DNA from 3 places in the Clostridium sp. RTP31139st1_H3_RTP31139_211217 genome. Region 1 is predicted to be linked to each of the others. Evidence: riboswitches for the same ligand, from Rfam matches in the RefSeq annotation. Region 1 holds a riboswitch; each other region holds the start of a gene.
The links. Region 1 has a riboswitch for lysine ahead of lysA (diaminopimelate decarboxylase). Riboswitches for the same ligand answer to the same signal wherever they lie in the genome.
Positions count from the first base shown of each region.

Region 2: another riboswitch for lysine. It lies ahead of ABUA17_RS11275 (Na+/H+ antiporter NhaC family protein); the one in region 1 lies ahead of lysA (diaminopimelate decarboxylase).
Region 3: another riboswitch for lysine. It lies ahead of ABUA17_RS16005 (aspartate-semialdehyde dehydrogenase); the one in region 1 lies ahead of lysA (diaminopimelate decarboxylase).

Region 1 is NZ_JBCOAB010000016.1:25,546-31,700, reverse strand. Features, by position in the region: gene ABUA17_RS08780 (DUF1576 domain-containing protein) at 1-579, opposite strand, end outside; gene ABUA17_RS08775 (beta/alpha barrel domain-containing protein) at 872-1,546, shown strand; lysine riboswitch at 1,696-1,862, shown strand; gene lysA (diaminopimelate decarboxylase) at 2,082-3,374, shown strand; gene ABUA17_RS08765 (DUF3006 domain-containing protein) at 3,940-4,167, shown strand; gene lepB (signal peptidase I) at 4,155-4,685, shown strand; gene ftsH (ATP-dependent zinc metalloprotease FtsH) at 4,732-6,155, shown strand, end outside.
Region 2 is NZ_JBCOAB010000025.1:221-6,375, forward strand. Features, by position in the region: gene ABUA17_RS11250 (hypothetical protein) at 147-332, opposite strand; gene ABUA17_RS11255 (nucleoside recognition domain-containing protein) at 514-1,089, shown strand; gene ABUA17_RS11260 (spore maturation protein) at 1,108-1,632, shown strand; gene ABUA17_RS11265 (ACT domain-containing protein) at 1,871-2,311, shown strand; gene ABUA17_RS11270 (aminopeptidase P family protein) at 2,354-3,610, shown strand; lysine riboswitch at 3,692-3,866, shown strand; gene ABUA17_RS11275 (Na+/H+ antiporter NhaC family protein) at 3,991-5,700, shown strand; gene ABUA17_RS11280 (FUSC family protein) at 5,830-6,155, opposite strand, start outside.
Region 3 is NZ_JBCOAB010000053.1:13,422-19,576, forward strand. Features, by position in the region: gene ABUA17_RS15985 (peptide ABC transporter substrate-binding protein) at 1-1,481, shown strand, start outside; gene ABUA17_RS15990 (hypothetical protein) at 1,514-1,678, opposite strand; gene dapB (4-hydroxy-tetrahydrodipicolinate reductase) at 1,811-2,563, opposite strand; gene dapA (4-hydroxy-tetrahydrodipicolinate synthase) at 2,578-3,456, opposite strand; gene ABUA17_RS16005 (aspartate-semialdehyde dehydrogenase) at 3,467-4,462, opposite strand; lysine riboswitch at 4,613-4,785, opposite strand; gene ABUA17_RS16010 (alpha/beta-type small acid-soluble spore protein) at 4,970-5,221, shown strand; gene ABUA17_RS16015 (class I SAM-dependent DNA methyltransferase) at 5,340-6,080, shown strand; gene hslO (Hsp33 family molecular chaperone HslO) at 6,094-6,155, shown strand, end outside.

The DNA.
Region 1 (6,155 bases):
AGCAAAGCCTATATTGTATAAGTTATATCCATTATGAGCTTTAATGCTATGAGAGGCTATAGGTGGTAATATAAAGCCAACTAAAACCCCAAGTAATATTCCAATTAGAAAGTCTATTGGAGTGGATAAATGATCTCCAAAGCTTATTTGACTAACTATAGGAGAAAGGCTAGTCCCAAGTATTGCTACTAAAATATAATTAAGAAAAGGTTCCTTTTGATATCTTGAGAATAAGTAAACTCCTAAAATAATAGGCCATATATTAAAAATGTTCTTACCTAAAAAAGAAAAGCCAGTCATAAGCCATAAAGACATAATTGTTGACCCATTAGGTTTAATACCGTTAATCATTAAAAGTGAAATGGATAATAAACTAGTTAATGATGCATTAACTAAAGCGGCACCAATTCCGCCAAGTTCCATATAATCTGTTATTAGTATATCAGAAGAAAATATTATTCTTTTTAATCCTTGATAGATTTCCAGTGGAGAAGCTAAGAAGAATGCAAAAATAATGAATAATAAATACAAAAAGGAAAGGATTACATATGGGGGATAATAATTTTTAAAAGATTTCATTAAAACACCTCATAAGTCAAATTATAAATTTTAAATATATTGAAGTGAACTAATATTCCTAATTTAAAAGCTAGTTAATAGAAAATAAATACAATGTGCTCATTCAACGTTAGGAAAAGAAGTTACTTCTAACATAAAATACTATATTGCATATTTATTAATATTTTATCAAATTTTATTTGTTTTTTATATATAAAGTGTTAACTTTTAGTTCAATTTGTTTTAAAGTTCTTTAAATCTTGAATTAAACTAGTATAATTATATTTATAAAACAAGTAATAGGAGTGTTAAGATGGAGATTAAAAAGCATAAAACTGTACCTGAAATAAAAGGTATCTTAAGAAGTCATGTTATTGAAGTACCTTCATGTATTAGAGATTGTTCAGGAATAAAAATATTTGGTAAAAGAATAAAATCTTTATTATTTACAACTGATGTTGCAATTATTAGGAATACAAATGCAGATGCTATTATAGCTGTATATCCATTTACTCCTCAACCGTTAATAACAGCAGCTTTAGTAATGGCTGCAGATGTACCAGTTTTTTGTGGAGTTGGAGGAGGAATAACTCAAGGTAAAAGAGTTGTTAATTTAGCATTAGATGCAGAGTTTAAAGGGGCAATGGGAGTAGTTGTTAATTCACCTACGTCAAATGAGGTTGTTTCAAAAATTAAAGAAACTATAGATATACCATTAATAGTGACGGTAGTATCTATTCACGAAAATATAAGAGAAAGAATAGAAGCAGGAGCTACTATATTAAATGTTTCAGGTGGTAAAAACACTCCAGAGATAGTTAAAAAGATAAAGGACGAGTTCCCAGATTTTCCAGTTATAGCTACAGGAGGGCCAAATGAAGAAACAATAAGAAAAACAATAGAAGCAGGAGCAAATGCAATAACTTATACACCACCAGCAAATGGTGATACTATGAGTAATCTTATGGATAAATATAGAAGTGAATAATTAAAATGGAATAAAAAATAAAATATGGTTGAATAATTCAATTAATATGGTATCATATTAATAACGATGTACATATGATATATGAATGAAACTTTTAAGCATAACAGAGAAAAGTGAGTTTAATTATTTAAGAGAAAATTTAATAGAATACCTATGTTAGAGGTGCTGTTTATAAAGAGTAGTAAATAGGAGCTGGCGAGCTAAGATGATTTATGAAAGGTATGATGGCCGAAGGAATAATTTATGCAAAAAGTTATTTCTGGGTATGCATAGAATATATGTATAACTGTCACGAAAGTGGAGTGCTAAAAAGGTGCAATTATTCAATCAAGGGAATTGAATTTATTTTTGAATTAAAATTGCATTTTAATAAGTAAACTACCTCAATAGGTTTTCTATAGGGGTAGTTTTTTATTATTATTTTTATAAATTGGTAGTTTGTGAATATGGATAACAAAAGTAGTTTTAGTGAATAACCTATTAATGACGTCTATAATATCTAACTCCTAATTAATAATATTTTGGAGGTATAACAATGAAATTATTTGGGGCAATGGAAATTGAAAGTAATGAATTATGTATAGGAGGAATTAGCTGTAGTGATTTAGTTAAAGAATTTGGTTCACCGCTATATGTAATGGATGAAAATTTATTAATTAGCACATGCAAAAGTTATTATGATAATTTTAAGTGTAAAGAGAATCATAATAGAGTTGCATATGCAGGGAAGGCTTTTTTAACAAAGGCAATGTGTAAGCTTGTAAATGAGCAAGGACTTTATTTAGATGTAGTATCTGGGGGAGAATTATTTACAGCATATAAAGCGGGATTTCCTTTAAATAAAGTGTATTTTCATGGAAATAACAAAAGCAGAGGAGAAATTGAATTAGGAGTTAAACTTGGGGTTGGAAGATTTGTTGTAGATAATTTAGATGAAATGAAAATGCTAAATGAAGAGGCTGGAAAAAATAATATAAAGCAAGATATTTATTTAAGATTAACCCCTGGAATAGAAGCTCACACACATGATTATATTAAAACAGGACAAATAGATTCAAAATTTGGATTTGCACCTGTTGGAGAAACTATTATGAATGCAGTAAAACTTGCTTTAGATTGTGAAAATCTGAATTTAAAGGGCTTACATTGCCATATAGGATCTCAAATATTTGAAACAGAACCTTATAAGGATGCTGTTGAAATAATGATGAATTTTATGAAAGAAATTAAGGACCAAACAGGACATATAATACCTGAATTAGATTTAGGTGGTGGATTCGGTATACATTATACTGATGAAGATAAACCAAGAGAACCAAAGGAGTACTGTGAGGTAATATTAAATAAAGTTGATGAAGTTTGTTCAAGATTAAATATAGAAAGACCAATACTAACTATAGAACCAGGAAGGTCAATAGTTGGAAATGCAGGTATAACACTTTATACAATTGGAGCAATTAAGAATATTGAAGGTGTTAGGACTTATGTTTCTGTAGATGGAGGAATGACTGATAATATAAGACCTGCATTATATGGAGCTAAGTATGAAATGGCTATAGCTAATAAAATTGATGAAAAAGCTAATACTAGGGTTGCAATAGCAGGAAAGTGTTGCGAATCAGGAGATATATTTATTGAAGATATTTGTATACAAAAGCCAGAGATAGGAGATATATTAGCTGTATTTTCAACAGGAGCATATGGATTTTCAATGTCTAGTAATTATAATAAAAATCCTAAAGCACCAGTTGTATTTATTAAGGATGGAGTTGTAAGGCTTGTATCTAAGAGACAAAGTTATGAGGAACTTTTAGAGCTAGAAGTTTAGGTAGTTAAGAGTTAATAGTTAAGAGTTGAATTAAAAACTCCTTAGGAGTTTCTTTAAAAAATAGCCTAAATCATCGGAGATGATTTAGGCTATTTTGTTTTTAAATTCAGGTTGAGCTGAATTTATTCCTAAACTCTACACTTGTCATTTGCTACCTGTCAGTTATTAAGCTTGTCACTTACTAAGAGTGTTAGCTAAAAATATTTTCGCTTTAAGTTTCTCTTGTATTAATCTTACTAACAATGTTATTTTTATTTTATAGCTTAAAATTTTTTAATTATATTTAAGTATATAAATATTTTGAATCAGTATTATAAATTAAATACTTTGAAAGTATTAATAGTTAATATTTTAATATAACATTAAATTTTTTGTAACAGAAATGACATAATAACACTATATAATGAAGAGTGATACTATTAGTTATTAATGAAATGTGATATACTTATAAGCAGTTATTGAAATTATGGTAAGTTTCAATATAAATAAATTTAAAGTATATAGTTTATTTACTTGTTATTGACTTTACATCTTAAATAAAGATTAATAAACAGAGGGTATTAGTATGGGAAAAAAGAAATTTATAGTGGACAGAATAGAAGGAAATTCTATTGTTTTAGAAGATGAAAAACAGGGTATAATCTTAATAGATATAAATTTGTTTGATACTAAACCTAGTGAAGGCGATGTAGTAGTTGAGATTGATGATAATTCATTTAAGGTAAATGAAGACGCAACTAAAGAGCGAAAAAGTAATATAAATGCTTTAATGAAAGGTATGTGGGAAGAGTGAGCCAAGATGTAAAAAAAACGAACTTTTTTAATGATTGGATTGTACCAATAGTAGTAGCTGTAATATTAGCATTTTTAATTAATAGGTTTTTAATTTTTAAGGTTAAAATTCCATCAGAATCTATGGTTCCAACATTAAATGTTGGTGATAGATTGTTTGTTAGCAGAGTTTATAATCCAGAAAAGCTTAAGCGTGGTGAGATAGTAGTTTTTCATTCGGAAGAAAAAGATGAAGATATGATTAAAAGACTAATAGGATTACCAGGTGATAAAGTTATTATAAAAGATGGTGTGGTTAGCGTAAATGGAGAAACACTTCAAGAAAACTATATAGGAACCGCAGATAATTATACAGGTGAATTTGAAGTGCCAGAAGGTAAGTATTTCTTTTTAGGAGATAATAGATATTGGTCTTTAGATTCTAGATATTGGAATGATCCATATATTGATGGTAGTGAAATAAAAGGTAAAGCTCAAATAAAGGTATATCCATGGAAAGACTTTGGAAAAATAGAATAAGAGCTTATAAAAAGACATTAAGAGTTAGTAGGAGAAATAAAAAAGTATGAATAATAATGTGAACAATAGAAAAGGCGGAGAAAAGAAGAAGAATAACAATAATAAGTTCTTATTAATTTATGTTGTAGTAGCTTTCTTGTTTTTATATTCATTTTCGACAGCTAAGGAAATGTTAACGACAAAGGAAATTTCATATAATGAATTTGTTCAAATGGTTAAAGATAAGGAAGTTAAAGAAGTTACTGTAGATGGGACAGCACTTGTAATAACACCTCAAGATTCAAGTGATATGAAAGGTAAAGTTCTTTATACAGGAAATGCAGATAATCCAGATTTAATACAATTATTAATAGATAATGACGTACAGTATTATCCTCAAATAACAAAGCAACAATCTGTATGGATGGACTTTATTATATTAAATGTACTTCCATTAGTAATAATGTTCTTTGTGGTTAGATTTATATTTAACAAAATGTCTAAAAAAATGGGCGGAGGTCCAATGGGCATGGGTGGCATGGGTAAAAGTAATGCCAAAGTATATGTTGAAAAAGATATAAAAGTAAGTTTTGAAGATGTTGCAGGGCAAGATGAAGCTAAAGAATCATTAACAGAAATAATAGATTTCCTTCATAACCCTAAGAGATATACAGAAATAGGTGCTAAATTGCCTAAGGGTGCTCTTTTAGTAGGGCCTCCAGGGACAGGTAAGACTCTTATAGCAAAAGCTGTTGCTGGTGAAGCAAAGGTTCCATTCCTTTCAGTTTCAGGTTCAACTTTCGTTGAAATGTTTGTTGGTATGGGTGCAGCTAAGGTAAGAGATTTATTTAAAGAAGCAGAAAAAATGGCTCCTTGTATAATATTTATAGATGAAATTGATTCTATAGGTAAGAGTAGAGATAATCAAATGCAAAGTAATGATGAAAGAGAACAAACTTTAAATCAATTACTTACTGAGATGGATGGATTTGATACATCAAAAGGAATAGTTATTTTAGGTGCAACTAATAGACCTGAAATATTAGATAAAGCGCTTTTAAGACCAGGTAGATTTGACAGAAGAGTTATTGTTGATAGACCTGACTTAAAAGGAAGAATTGCAATATTAAATGTTCACTCTAAGGATGTTAAGATGTCACCAGAAGTTAACTTAGAATCAGTTGCAAAGGGAACTCCAGGTGCTGTAGGTGCTGACCTTGCTAATATAGTAAATGAAGCAGCTTTAAGAGCAGTTAGAAGTGGAAGAGAAACAGTTATTCAAGAAGATTTAGAAGAAGCAGTTGAAGTTATAATTGCTGGTAAAGAAAAGAAAGATAGAATTCTTTCTAAGAAAGAAAGAGAAGTTGTTGCATTCCATGAAGTTGGGCATGCATTAGTTGCTGGACTTTTAGAAGGAACAGATCCAGTTCATAAAATTACAATAGTTCCAAGAACAATGGGTGCATTAGGATATACTATGCAACTTCCAGA
Region 2 (6,155 bases), on a different contig from region 1:
TCACTGAGATTATTGAGATTTAGAGAATTTGGGTATAAAGTAAGGTTATAAAATAAAAATATAATAATTACTTTTTAGTAACTAAAATGAAAGAGGATAGCTTTTGCTATCCTCTTTTTGATTTAAGTGATATTAAGTAAAATATTTTATAATATTCCCTCTGTTTTAAGTAAATTTTCTAATTTTTGAACTTTTTCTGTTAGAGTCATGAATTTTTGTTTTAATATAGCATTTTCTTCATTTCCCTCATTAATGTAGCTTTCCATTTCTTCTACAGCTTTTAATGCCTCATCGATATCTTTTTGAGCTAGTTTTAAATTTGATTCTTTCATTTATGTATCTCCTTTATTAGGTAACTAAAACTTGTATGAAAATCCTTCTAAGTACCCTTGAAGGTGAAAGTAAAACTCAAAAAATAGAATTTCACTTATGTTAATATCTTTATCCTATCACTAATAAATATGTGATGCAAGGCATATATTGTAAAGTAAAGAATAAAGAGAGGGGAAAAAAATGATTAACTATATATGGTTTGTAATGATTTTTCTGGGTTTGATAGTTGGAATATTTACTGGCAATGGTGAAGGAATATCTAATGCCATAATAGGATCTATTGATTCTACAGTTAGTTTTATAATTGGATTAGTAGGATTAATGTGCTTTTGGTGTGGAGTAATGAAGGTTGCAGAAAAAAGTGGATTTACAGAAAAACTAGCCAAGCTTATGAAACCAATATTAAAACTTATTTTTAAAGAATCAGCAAAGGATGAAAAAGCTTTAGGGGCTATAGTTATGAATATAACTGCTAATATGATGGGGCTTGGAAACGCAGCTACACCTTTTGGAATAAAAGCAATGGAAGAAATGGACAGGTTGAATAATGAAAAAGGGAGAGCTAGTAATGATATGGCATTATTTTTGGTATTAAATGCGGCATGTATTCAATTAGTTCCATCAACAGTATTATCTATAAGAGCAGCAGCAGGTTCCACAAATCCTGGAGTAATAATACTTCCAGCAATAATATCAACTGGTACTGCAGCCATTGTTGGTGTTATTTGTTGTAAAATTTTGCAAAGATATTTTTAGGATTATGGGGTGATATTAATGTTTAACTATATAACTAAAAGTATTATTCCTATAATAGTTTTAATTATTATTACTTATGGAATGATAAAGGGTAGAAAGGTTTATGATTGGTTTGTTGAAGGAGCAAAGGATGGATTAAAGGTTTGTGTAAATATTTTTCCTTATCTTTTAGCAATGATAATAGCAGTTCAAATATTTAGAGAAGCTAATCTGTTAGACATGTTAAACAATGCAATTGCACCACTTTGCAAACTAATAGATTTACCAAAGGAGGTTGTACCTTTAGTATTAATCAAGCCTCTTTCAGGAAGTGGAGCTATGGGAGTTTTTACTGATATTTTAAAAAATTATGGTGCTGATACCCCTATAGGTTTAGTAGCTTCGGTAATTATGGGAACTACAGAGACAATATTTTATACTGTAACTGTATATTTTGGAGCAGTTAAAATAAAGAAAACACGTCATACTGTTTGGGCAGCTATAATGGCAGATATGTCTGCTATTATAATGGCAATATTAATGGTTAAAGTACTTATTCTTTAATTATGAGTTAATACTGAAAAGTTAAGGATATTATTTTCAGAAATTAGTATGATTTTCATTAAGAATTTATATTATTCTTTTAAGTAATATTCTTAATTTTCATCATTGTTAAAATTTAAAAAGGTGAAATTTGTAAATTAATATAAAGGTAAATAATTTTTTGAATGTAAAATTTATAGTGCGTTGTAAAAATTTTGGTTGTATAATATTAATAAAATAAATCGAATGGAGAATGATTATGGGGGAAGATAGATTTTACATTGTAAATGAAAGATCATTACCAGAGATATTTAAAAAGGTAATTGAAGTAAAAGAGAATATTGAACTTGGGAATGCAAAGGATATAAGTGAGGCTATAAAATTAGTAGGTATTAGTAGAAGTACATACTATAAATATAAAGATGATGTATTTCCAATGGGACAAGATATGCAGTCAAAAAAGGTAACTTTAATAATCTTAATGACACATAAGTCAGGAACATTATCTAAAGTATTAGATTGTATTGCTTTTTATAAGGGAAACATATTAACTATAAACCAAGATATTCCTATAAACTTATCAGCTAATGTAACTGTTACTATTGATATTTCGCATATGGAGAAAAGTATAAGTCAATTAGCTGCAAGGTTAAATTCTTTACCTAATGTTAGAAGCGTTAAGTTATTAGCAGCAGAGTAATAAAACTAAATGACAAAATATTATTTGCAAGGAGATAGGGCTATGAATAAAAATATTTATAAATTTAATAGAGATAATCTTTTAGATAAAATTAAGGATAATTCAATTGTGATTTTATTTGCAGGAAAGGCAATTCAGAAGACAGGAGATCAAACTTATCCTTTTACACCAAATAGAAATTTTTATTATTTAACAGGAATAAAAGAAGAAGATCATATATTAGTTATGACAAAAATTAATGGAGTAAAATCTTCTAAACTTTATATAAAAGACATTGATCTAGAGATGGAAAAATGGGTAGGTAAAAGCATACGTAAAGAAGAAGCTGAAGAGATTGCGGCTGTAGATGAAGTTAAATTCAAGAGCCAGTTTGACGGAGACATCCATGGAATGATTACTATGAAGGAAGAAATAAATCTTTATTTAGATTTAGAAAGAATGAGTGCAAACAGAGAAGGAACTATTTCACATAGATTTGCCAATGAAATAACAACTAAGTATCCACAAGTTAGAATAAATAATGTTTATAGTAAAATTGGTGAATTAAGATTAAAAAAATCACAAGAAGAAGTAGATAAAATAAAAAAAGCTATTGAAATAACAAAAAGCGGAATTGAAAAATTAATGTCTGAAGCTCGTGTTGGAATGAAGGAATATGAATTAGAAGCATATTTTGATTTTAATTGTAAGGTTAAAGGTGCAACAGGGCTAGCTTTTACAACAATAGCTGCCGCAGGAGAAAATGCTACAACATTACATTATGTTGATAATAATTGTGAGCTTAAAGAAAATGATTTAATTCTTTTTGATTTAGGGGCTGAATATAATTGTTATAACGCAGATATATCAAGAACATTCCCTGTTAATGGTAAATTCACTGAAAGACAAAAAGAAGTTTATAATGCTGTTTTAAGGGTAAATGAAGAGATTATCAACTTAATTAAGCCAGGTATGAAATATAAGGATGTAAATGAAAAAGCTACAGAGCTAATTTCAGAAGAATGTATAAAGCTTGGATTAATTAAAGATAAAAGTGAAGTAAGAAAGTACTACTATCATAGTATAGGTCATAGTTTAGGTATGGATACACATGATATTGAAACTCCGCATAGAGATATTATTTTTGAGCCAGGAGTTGTATTTACTGTTGAACCAGGAATATATATCGCCGAAGAAGGAATAGGAATTAGAATTGAAGATGATATCCTTGTTACAGAAGATGGCGTTATTAATTTATCTAGTGATATTATAAAGACTGTGGAAGAGATTGAAAACTTTATGAGTAAAAATGGAAAATAATATGTATAAAAAGTTATAAAATGGTATTGCAAATGCAATAAATTGATTATATAATCAATTTATAAATAACAAAAGTGAATAAACTAGGGTAGAGGCGCGAAAGTTAATAGTATTATTGATGAGGAAAGCACTGTGATTCAATAAGAAAGGAGCAATCGCCGAAGCGTACAACTAATGCTTTAAGGTTGTATAGCTGGGAATACATAGAATATATGTATTACTGTCACAAAGTATTTTGTGGTGAGCTATCATTTAAGACTTGTAGTTTTATAATTTTTTAGTACATACAAGGCCTTGAGTGTTAACTCAAGGTCTTTTTTTATTGTTAGTTTGGGGTGCCCTTATTATTCGCTTTTATATAAAATAAGGGGGAAAAAGAAGTGAAAAGAAGTTACAAAGTATTATTACTTACAATGCTAGTATTTATTTTTTCAACGTCAGTTGTATTTGCAGCAGAAGTTGAACCGGCGGTGAATGCAAATAAGTTTGGGCTATGGACATTACTACCACCATTAGTTGCAATAATATTAGCTTTTATAACAAAAAATGTTGTTATTTCATTGTTTATAGGTATTTTATCAGGAAGCTTTTTAATTAGTTTGGCAGGACATAATGTATTTGGGGCATTTATACAAGCGTTCTTAGATTTTGTAAATAGGGCTTTGAATTCATTAGCAGATCCGTGGAATGCTGGGATAGTTCTTCAAGTGCTTGCAATTGGGGGAGTAATTAATTTAGTTGCAAAAATGGGAGGAGCAAAGGCTATAGCAGAGGCTTTAGCTAAAAAGGCTAAGACGGTAAAAAGTACACAAATGACAACTTGGCTTTTAGGTTTATGTGTTTTCTTTGATGATTATGCAAATTCACTAATAGTTGGACCAATAATGAGACCAGTAGCTGATAAAATGAAGATATCAAGAGAAAGATTGGCTTTTATTATAGATGCTACAGCAGCACCAGTGGCTGGGCTAGCTATTATTTCTACTTGGATTGGATTAGAAGTAAGTTTAATTGGTGAAGGATTTAGTTCAATAGGTGTAGAGGCAAGTGGTTTTGGAGTATTTCTTCAAACAATACCTTATAGATTCTATAACATATTGATATTGGCATTTATAGTGATAACGGCTTTAACTTTAAAAGAATTTGGGCCAATGAGAAAAGCTGAGATTGCGGCAAGAAACAGAGATAAGAATATTAAAGATGAGGTTGCAGTTGAAGCAACAGCTCAAATGGATGAATTAGAGCCAAAAGAAGGTGTTAAGCTTAGTATATGGAATGCAATTATTCCAATAGGAGCATTAATAATTTCTGCATTAGTAGCATTTTATTATAGTGGATATAGTGCAATAATTGGTGGAGATCCATCTGCAACTCAAGAAATTATGATTAATTCACCATTTTCATTTAAAGGCATAATGGAAGCATTTGCTGCTTCAGATGCTTCTGTAGCATTATTCCAATCAGCATTATTTGCTTCAATAGTTGCTATTTTAATGGGAGTTTGTAAGAAAATATTTACTTTAAGTGAAGCTATTGAAGTTTGGGTTGATGGAATGAAAGGGTTAATAATAACTGGAGTTATATTAATATTAGCTTGGTCATTAGGATCAGTAATTAAAGAACTTGGAACTGCATATTATTTAGTTGAAGTATTAAAAGGGGCAATACCAGCATTCTTATTACCAAGTTTAATATTTATTTTAGGGGCAGTAATTTCATTCTCTACAGGAACTGCATATGGAACAATGAGTATATTAATGCCACTTGCAATTCCATTAGCATATTCAATTAATCCAGATATGTCATTTGTAGTAGTTTGTACAAGTGCGGTATTAACAGGAGCTATCTTTGGCGATCACTGTTCACCAATATCAGATACAACAATACTTTCTTCAATGGGAGCTGGATGCAATCATATTGAACATGTTAAGACACAAATATGGTATTCGCTATTTGTTGCAGCAGTAACTATATTATTTGGATATATTCCATCGGGATTTGGAGTTCCAATATATATAGTATTGCCAATTTCATTAATAGCATTATATGTAGGAGTACAAATATTCGGTAAGAAGGTTGAAGAAGCTTAAGCAATAAGAAAAATAAATAAAGAGGGCTATATATTAGAAGGGTTATGCAGAAGCATAACCCTTTTTTGATAGTTTTAATCTATAATGTAGATACACTTATATTTAAATTTTTTTATTATAAAATTCCAATTATTTATGTGGTGGTGGTGTTATAAGTTTATTAACTAATATTGAAATTACTATTCCAAGCAATGTTTCTATTATTCTGTTAGTTGCATAAAATAAGGGATCACTATAAGCATGAGCTGTAGTAACACCTAGGAATGCAATACATGTTATATTTATAGCACCTGGCCTTTTTAGAATATTGCATAGATAAATCATTAAGATAATACCTATAGCAATAATTAAGTATATAAGTGGTTTTGATATGTAAGTATTAGATATATGATTTTCTAATGATCTAAATAAGAATAAAAATATTAAGCCAAAACTAGCACCTAATATAGTACCTG
Region 3 (6,155 bases), on a different contig from region 1:
ATTCTTCAGGTGCTGGAACTATGATTTTAAACGCATTTGAAGGATTAATGGTACTTGATGAAAATGATCAACCAGTAGAAGGTACAGCTGAAAGTATGGAAGTTTCTGAAGATGGATTAGTATATACTTTCAAAATAAGAGAAGATGCTAAATGGTCTGATGGAGAAGCTGTAACAGCAGATAACTTTAAGTACTCTTGGTTAAGAGCATTAAATAAAGAAACAGCTGCTGAATATGCTTATCAATTATTCTACATTAAAAATGCAGAAAAGTTTTATAATGGAGAAGCAACAGCAGAAGAAGTTGGAATTAACGTAATTGATGAAAAAACATTAGAAGTTACATTAGAAACTCCAACTGCATACTTCCCACAATTATTAGCATTTACAACATATGTTCCTTTAAGAGAAGATATAGTTTCTGCTAATCCAGAAGGATGGGCAACTAACCCTGAAACTTATGTTTCAAATGGTCCATTTAAATTAGTACAATGGGATATGAAAGATCAATTAGTTTTTGAAAAAAATGAAAACTATTGGGATAAAGACAGTGTTAAATTAGAATCTTTAACTTTTAAATTAGTTACAGATGATACTACTGCATACTCAGAATTAAAAGCTGGAAACTTTGATATGGTTAACTCTGTACCAACAAATGAAATTGAACCAGGTATAGAAGAAGGGTTAGTTCATGTTAACCCTAAATTAGGAAACTATTACTTTGCAATCAATGTTGGTAAGCAAGATACTTTAAGTGAAGATGTTAAAGAAGTTTTAAACAATAAATTAGTTAGACAAGCTTTAAATCTTGCTATTGATAGACAAGAAATAATTGATAACGTTGGTAAAGCAGAACAAATTCCTGCATATAGCTTTGTTCCACAAGGTATTACAGATGAAAATGGTAATGATTTTGCATCAAAAGAATATTATGATCCATCAGATATGGAAGGAAATATAGCAAAAGCAAAAGAATTATTAAAAGAAGCTGGTTACGAAAATGGTAATGGGATTCCAACTATAGAATTAATGTACAATTCAGAAGGTGCTCATAAAGATATATGCCAAATCATCCAACAAAACTGGGAAGAAATTGGTGTAAATGTTGAATTAACAAACCAAGAATGGGCTGTATTCTTAAATACTAGACAACAAGGTGATTATCAAATTGCAAGACATGGATGGATTGGGGATTATATAGATCCAATGACATTCTTAGATTTATGGGTTACAGGTGGAGGAAACAACGATTGCGGATTTAGCAACGCTAGATATGATGAATTAATTGCTGCTGCAAAAGTTGAAACAGATTCTGCAAAGAGACTTGAAATGTTAAGAGAAGCTGAAGATATATTAATGGATGAAATGCCAATATTACCAATCTATTACTATACAACAGTAACAGCTGCAAACGAAAATGTTAAAGGTGTTAGAATTTCTACATTAGGAAAAATTTCTTTCAAATATGCATATAAAGAATAATTAATCAAAGAGAGTCAAATATGACTCTCTTTTTAATTTCCAGCAGGATTGTAATGATTGCTAGAAACTCCTTCTCTTTTTACAGACTTATGTTTTAAATTTGGATTATGATTATGACCTTCTTCAGTAATTGGAGTTTGATAATTGCATTTTTCCATTCTAGCAACTTTATTATCAGGTTGACTATCTTTTGGCATAATAAAATTCCTCCTAAATATCAATATATAATTTACAAGCTTAGTATATACAAAAGTAATAAGAAATATATATCCAAATCTTTCATAGCAATTTAAAAGCAAAATAAAAAGAGCTACTTTTGTAGCTCTTTTCTATAAACCTAAAACATCATCCATATTGTATAGTCCAGCTTCTGATACTGTAGCCATATACTCACATGCTTTTAAAGCACCGATAGCAAATACATCTCTTGAAATAGCTTTATGAGATAACTCAATAACTTCACCAGTTCCAGCAAATATTACATCATGATCTCCAACTATAGATCCACCTCTAACTGCATGAATTCCTATTTCATTTTTTTCTCTCTTTTTATGCCCATCTCTACCATGAACATAGTGAGTTTCTTCTGAAATTGATTCTTTTATAGTATCAGCTAAAAGTAATGCAGTACCACTTGGAGAATCTAATTTTTGATTGTGATGTTTTTCAATTATTTCAATATCATAATTTCCATATAATAAAGGAGTAACTTTTCTTAATAATGAGTTAATAAGGTTAATACCTAAAGACATATTAGCTGATTTAAATAAAGGTAAAGTTTTACTTTTTTCATTTATTAAATTTAAATCATCTTGATTGTAACCAGTAGAGCAAATTACTAAAGGTTTTTTTGTTCTTTCTGTTAATTCTAATAATTTGTGTAAAGTGCTAATGTTAGAAAAATCTAAAAGAACATCATATTCTATATTAACATCATCTGGTGTAGTGAATACAGGATATTTTTCCTCCTTAGGAAATTTATCAATACCAGCAACAATTTCTAAATTAGGAAATTCACTTACTAAATTAGTAATAACAGTTCCCATTTTTCCACAACATCCACTTAATAGTACTTTAACCATAAAATATACTCCTTCTATACTAATTTGTGTCTCTTTAGTGTATTAACTAAAGTTTCTTGATTTTTGTCATTCATTTTATAAAGAGGCAATCTTAATTCGCCAACATTCATTCCCATAATATTCATAGCTGTTTTTACAGGGATTGGATTTGTTTCAATAAATAAATCGTTAATTAAATCTAAATATTCTAATTGTAAAGCTGTTGCTTTAGAACAATCACCTTCTAAATAATATTTACACATATCATGAATAGTTTTCGGAACGATATTAGCTGCAACAGAAATTACGCCAACTCCGCCTAGTGACATTATTGGAACTACTTGGTCATCGTTGCCTGAATAAATATCAATTTTGCCACCACATAAAGCTTTCATTTTAGCTATTTGACTTAAGTTTCCGCTAGCTTCTTTTATTGCTACAACATTATTAAGCTCTGTAAGTTTTAATAATGTCTCAGCTGTAATGTTCATATTAGTTCTACTTGGAACATTATAAAGTATTATTGGAGTCTTTACAGCATCGTTAATTGCTTTGAAATGCATAAATAATCCTTCAGCATTTGTTTTATTATAATATGGTGTAATAACAAGTAAACCATCAACACCAACACTTTCTGCATAAAGACTCATTTCTATAGAAGTTCTGGTATTATTTCCACCAGTACCAGCAATAACAGGGATTCGTTTATTTACAGTATCAACTGTGAATTTAATAGCATCTTTCTTTTCTTTTTCTGTCATTGTAGTTGCTTCGCCTGTTGTACCACAAACGATAATAGCATCAGTAGATTCCTTTATATGCCATTCAAGTAATTCTCTGAATTTCTCAAAATCTATACCATTTTCATTAAAAGGTGTAATTATAGCTACACCTGAGCCTTTAAAAATTGACATTATATTCCTCCTAAAGCCAGTTATTATTAATTAATACTTCGGCAATTTGTACAGCATTTAATGCTGCTCCTTTTCTTATGTTATCTGCAACAACCCATAAATTCAATCCATTATCTATACTAAAATCACGTCTTATTCTACCAACGTAAACATCATCTTTTCCTGAGACTTCTAACGGTGTTGGATATTTAAGTTCGCTAACATTATCATAAACTGTTAATCCAGGTGTATTTTCAAATAATGTAAATATATCTTCTATTTCAAATGGATTATTTAATTCAACATTAATGCTTTCACTATGGCTATTTAAAACAGGGACTCTTACAGTTGTAGCAGTTATTCTTAAATTTTCATCGTGTAAAATCTTTCTTGTTTCGTTAATCATTTTTTCTTCTTCTTTAGTATAACCGTTATCTAAAAATACGTCTATGTGAGGAAGACAGTTACCAGCTATTGGGTATGGGAATTTTTTAGGAGCAACTCCATTTAAACCATCTTCTAAATCAGCTATACCTTGCATTCCTGCCCCTGAAACAGCTTGGTATGTTGAATACACAACTCTTTTTATTCCATACTTATCTAATAAAGCTTTTAATGGTACCATTGCTTGAATTGTAGAACAATTTGGGTTAGCAATAATTCCATTATGATTTTTTAAATCCTCAGGGTTAACTTCAGGAACAACTAAAGGAACGTTTTTGTCCATTCTCCAAGCACTTGAGTTATCTATAACAACTGCTCCATATGATGAGAAAATAGGAGCAAATTTTAAACTTGTATCTCCACCTGCTGAAAATAATGCAATGTCTATTTTCTTATTTTTGATATTTTCTTCACAAGTATTTTCTACTATATATTTTTGACCTTTAAATTCTAAATAAGATCCTGCTGATCTTTGAGAAGCAAAAAGATATAGATTTTTAATAGGGAAATTTCTTTCCTCTAATATTTCTAAAAATTTTCTACCTACATTACCAGTACTACCAACAATTGCAACATTGTACATTTTGGTTCCCCCTTTTTTACTCTTAATATTTGCATATATAAATTTAATAATAGAAAATATTCTGTCCAAATTTAGGAAGATTAAATTTACTATTAAAAAAACCTTGAGTTATCACTCAAGGTATACTGTACATATAAATACAAAAAATCCTTAAATGATAGCTCACCACATAAAAATGTGACAGAAATATGCATATTATACATACCCCCAGTTATATAGCTGTAAAGCTTAGGCTATATACTTCGGCGATAAATCCTTTCCTATTATTTTAACACGCTTAAATCCATAATAATACTCTTAAGTACCGCACCTCTATCTATTTATAAACTTATATGATTTAGATTATACCTTTTATATACAAAACTTTCAAGGAATATTTAGTAATTTATTCATATATACTTAATTTTATTATATGAATGTATTACAAAATTGTAACAGCGTATTTTGTATAAATATAAAAGATATAGGAGAAAATATTTTTATAAATTTTATATAGGGGGAATTTTCATGAGTAAAACACCATTAAAGAAGATAATAAAGTCAAAAATTAAGACTAATAAAGAACTTACACCACAAGAAAAAATGCGTGAAAAGATAAAATATGAAATCGCAGAAGAATTAGGCTTAAGTGAAAAAGTAGATGAGTGTGGATGGGGAGGATTAACTGCTGAAGAAACAGGTAGAATAGGTGGAATTATGACAAAAAGAAAAAAAGAATTAAAGTTACCAACTAATGATCAGATTTTAGGAAGAAAATAATGGATTGACTTAATATTTAGTATCATAGTAATATAAAACATAGAAATTTATTTTTTTGTATTATAATTTACATTATTATAAGATTTTCTCACAATTTAATGAAGTGAGGGGGGATATTATGGCTTATGGAGAATTTGCAAAGATATATGATGAATTAATAAATGAAGATATAAATTATGATGAAATGGTAGATTGTATATTAAGAATTTGTAATGAAAATAATATAGAATTTAATGATTATTTAGATATAGCATGTGGTACAGGTAATGTTACAGTAAGAATAGCAAAACATTTTAAAAATATTTACGGAGTAGATTTATCTGAAGATATGCTTAGAGAGGCTTTTGATAAGTTAAAAAGTGAACGTATTAAAGGTAAGATAATCTGTCAAGACATGACCGAGCTTTCTTTAAATAGAAAGTTTGATTTAATTACTTCGGTATTAGATTCTACAAATTATGTAACAGATATAGAGGGTTTAAAAAACTATTTTAAAGGTGTATATGAACATTTAAAAGATGACGGATTATTTATATTTGATGTTAATTCGTATTATAAATTATCAGAGATACTAGGTAATAATATTTATACATATAGTGAGGAAGATGTTTTTTATACTTGGGAAAATGTTTTTGAAGATGACTTATTATCTATGTTTTTAACTTTCTTTGTTAAAAAGGGAGAATTATATGAAAGATTTGAAGAAGAACATCTTGAAAGGGCTTATAAAGAGTCTCAGTTAGAAAGTATCTTAGAAGAGTTAGATTTTAAGCTTATTAATAAATTTGATGGATATTCTAATGATAATGTACAAGCAAATAGTGAGAGAATAGTATATGTTGTAAAGAAAATTCAATAGTTGGAGGTCAAATATGAGCGATAAAATAATTAGAGCAGTAGCTAAAGATGGAATGGTAAGAATAATTGCAGGAAC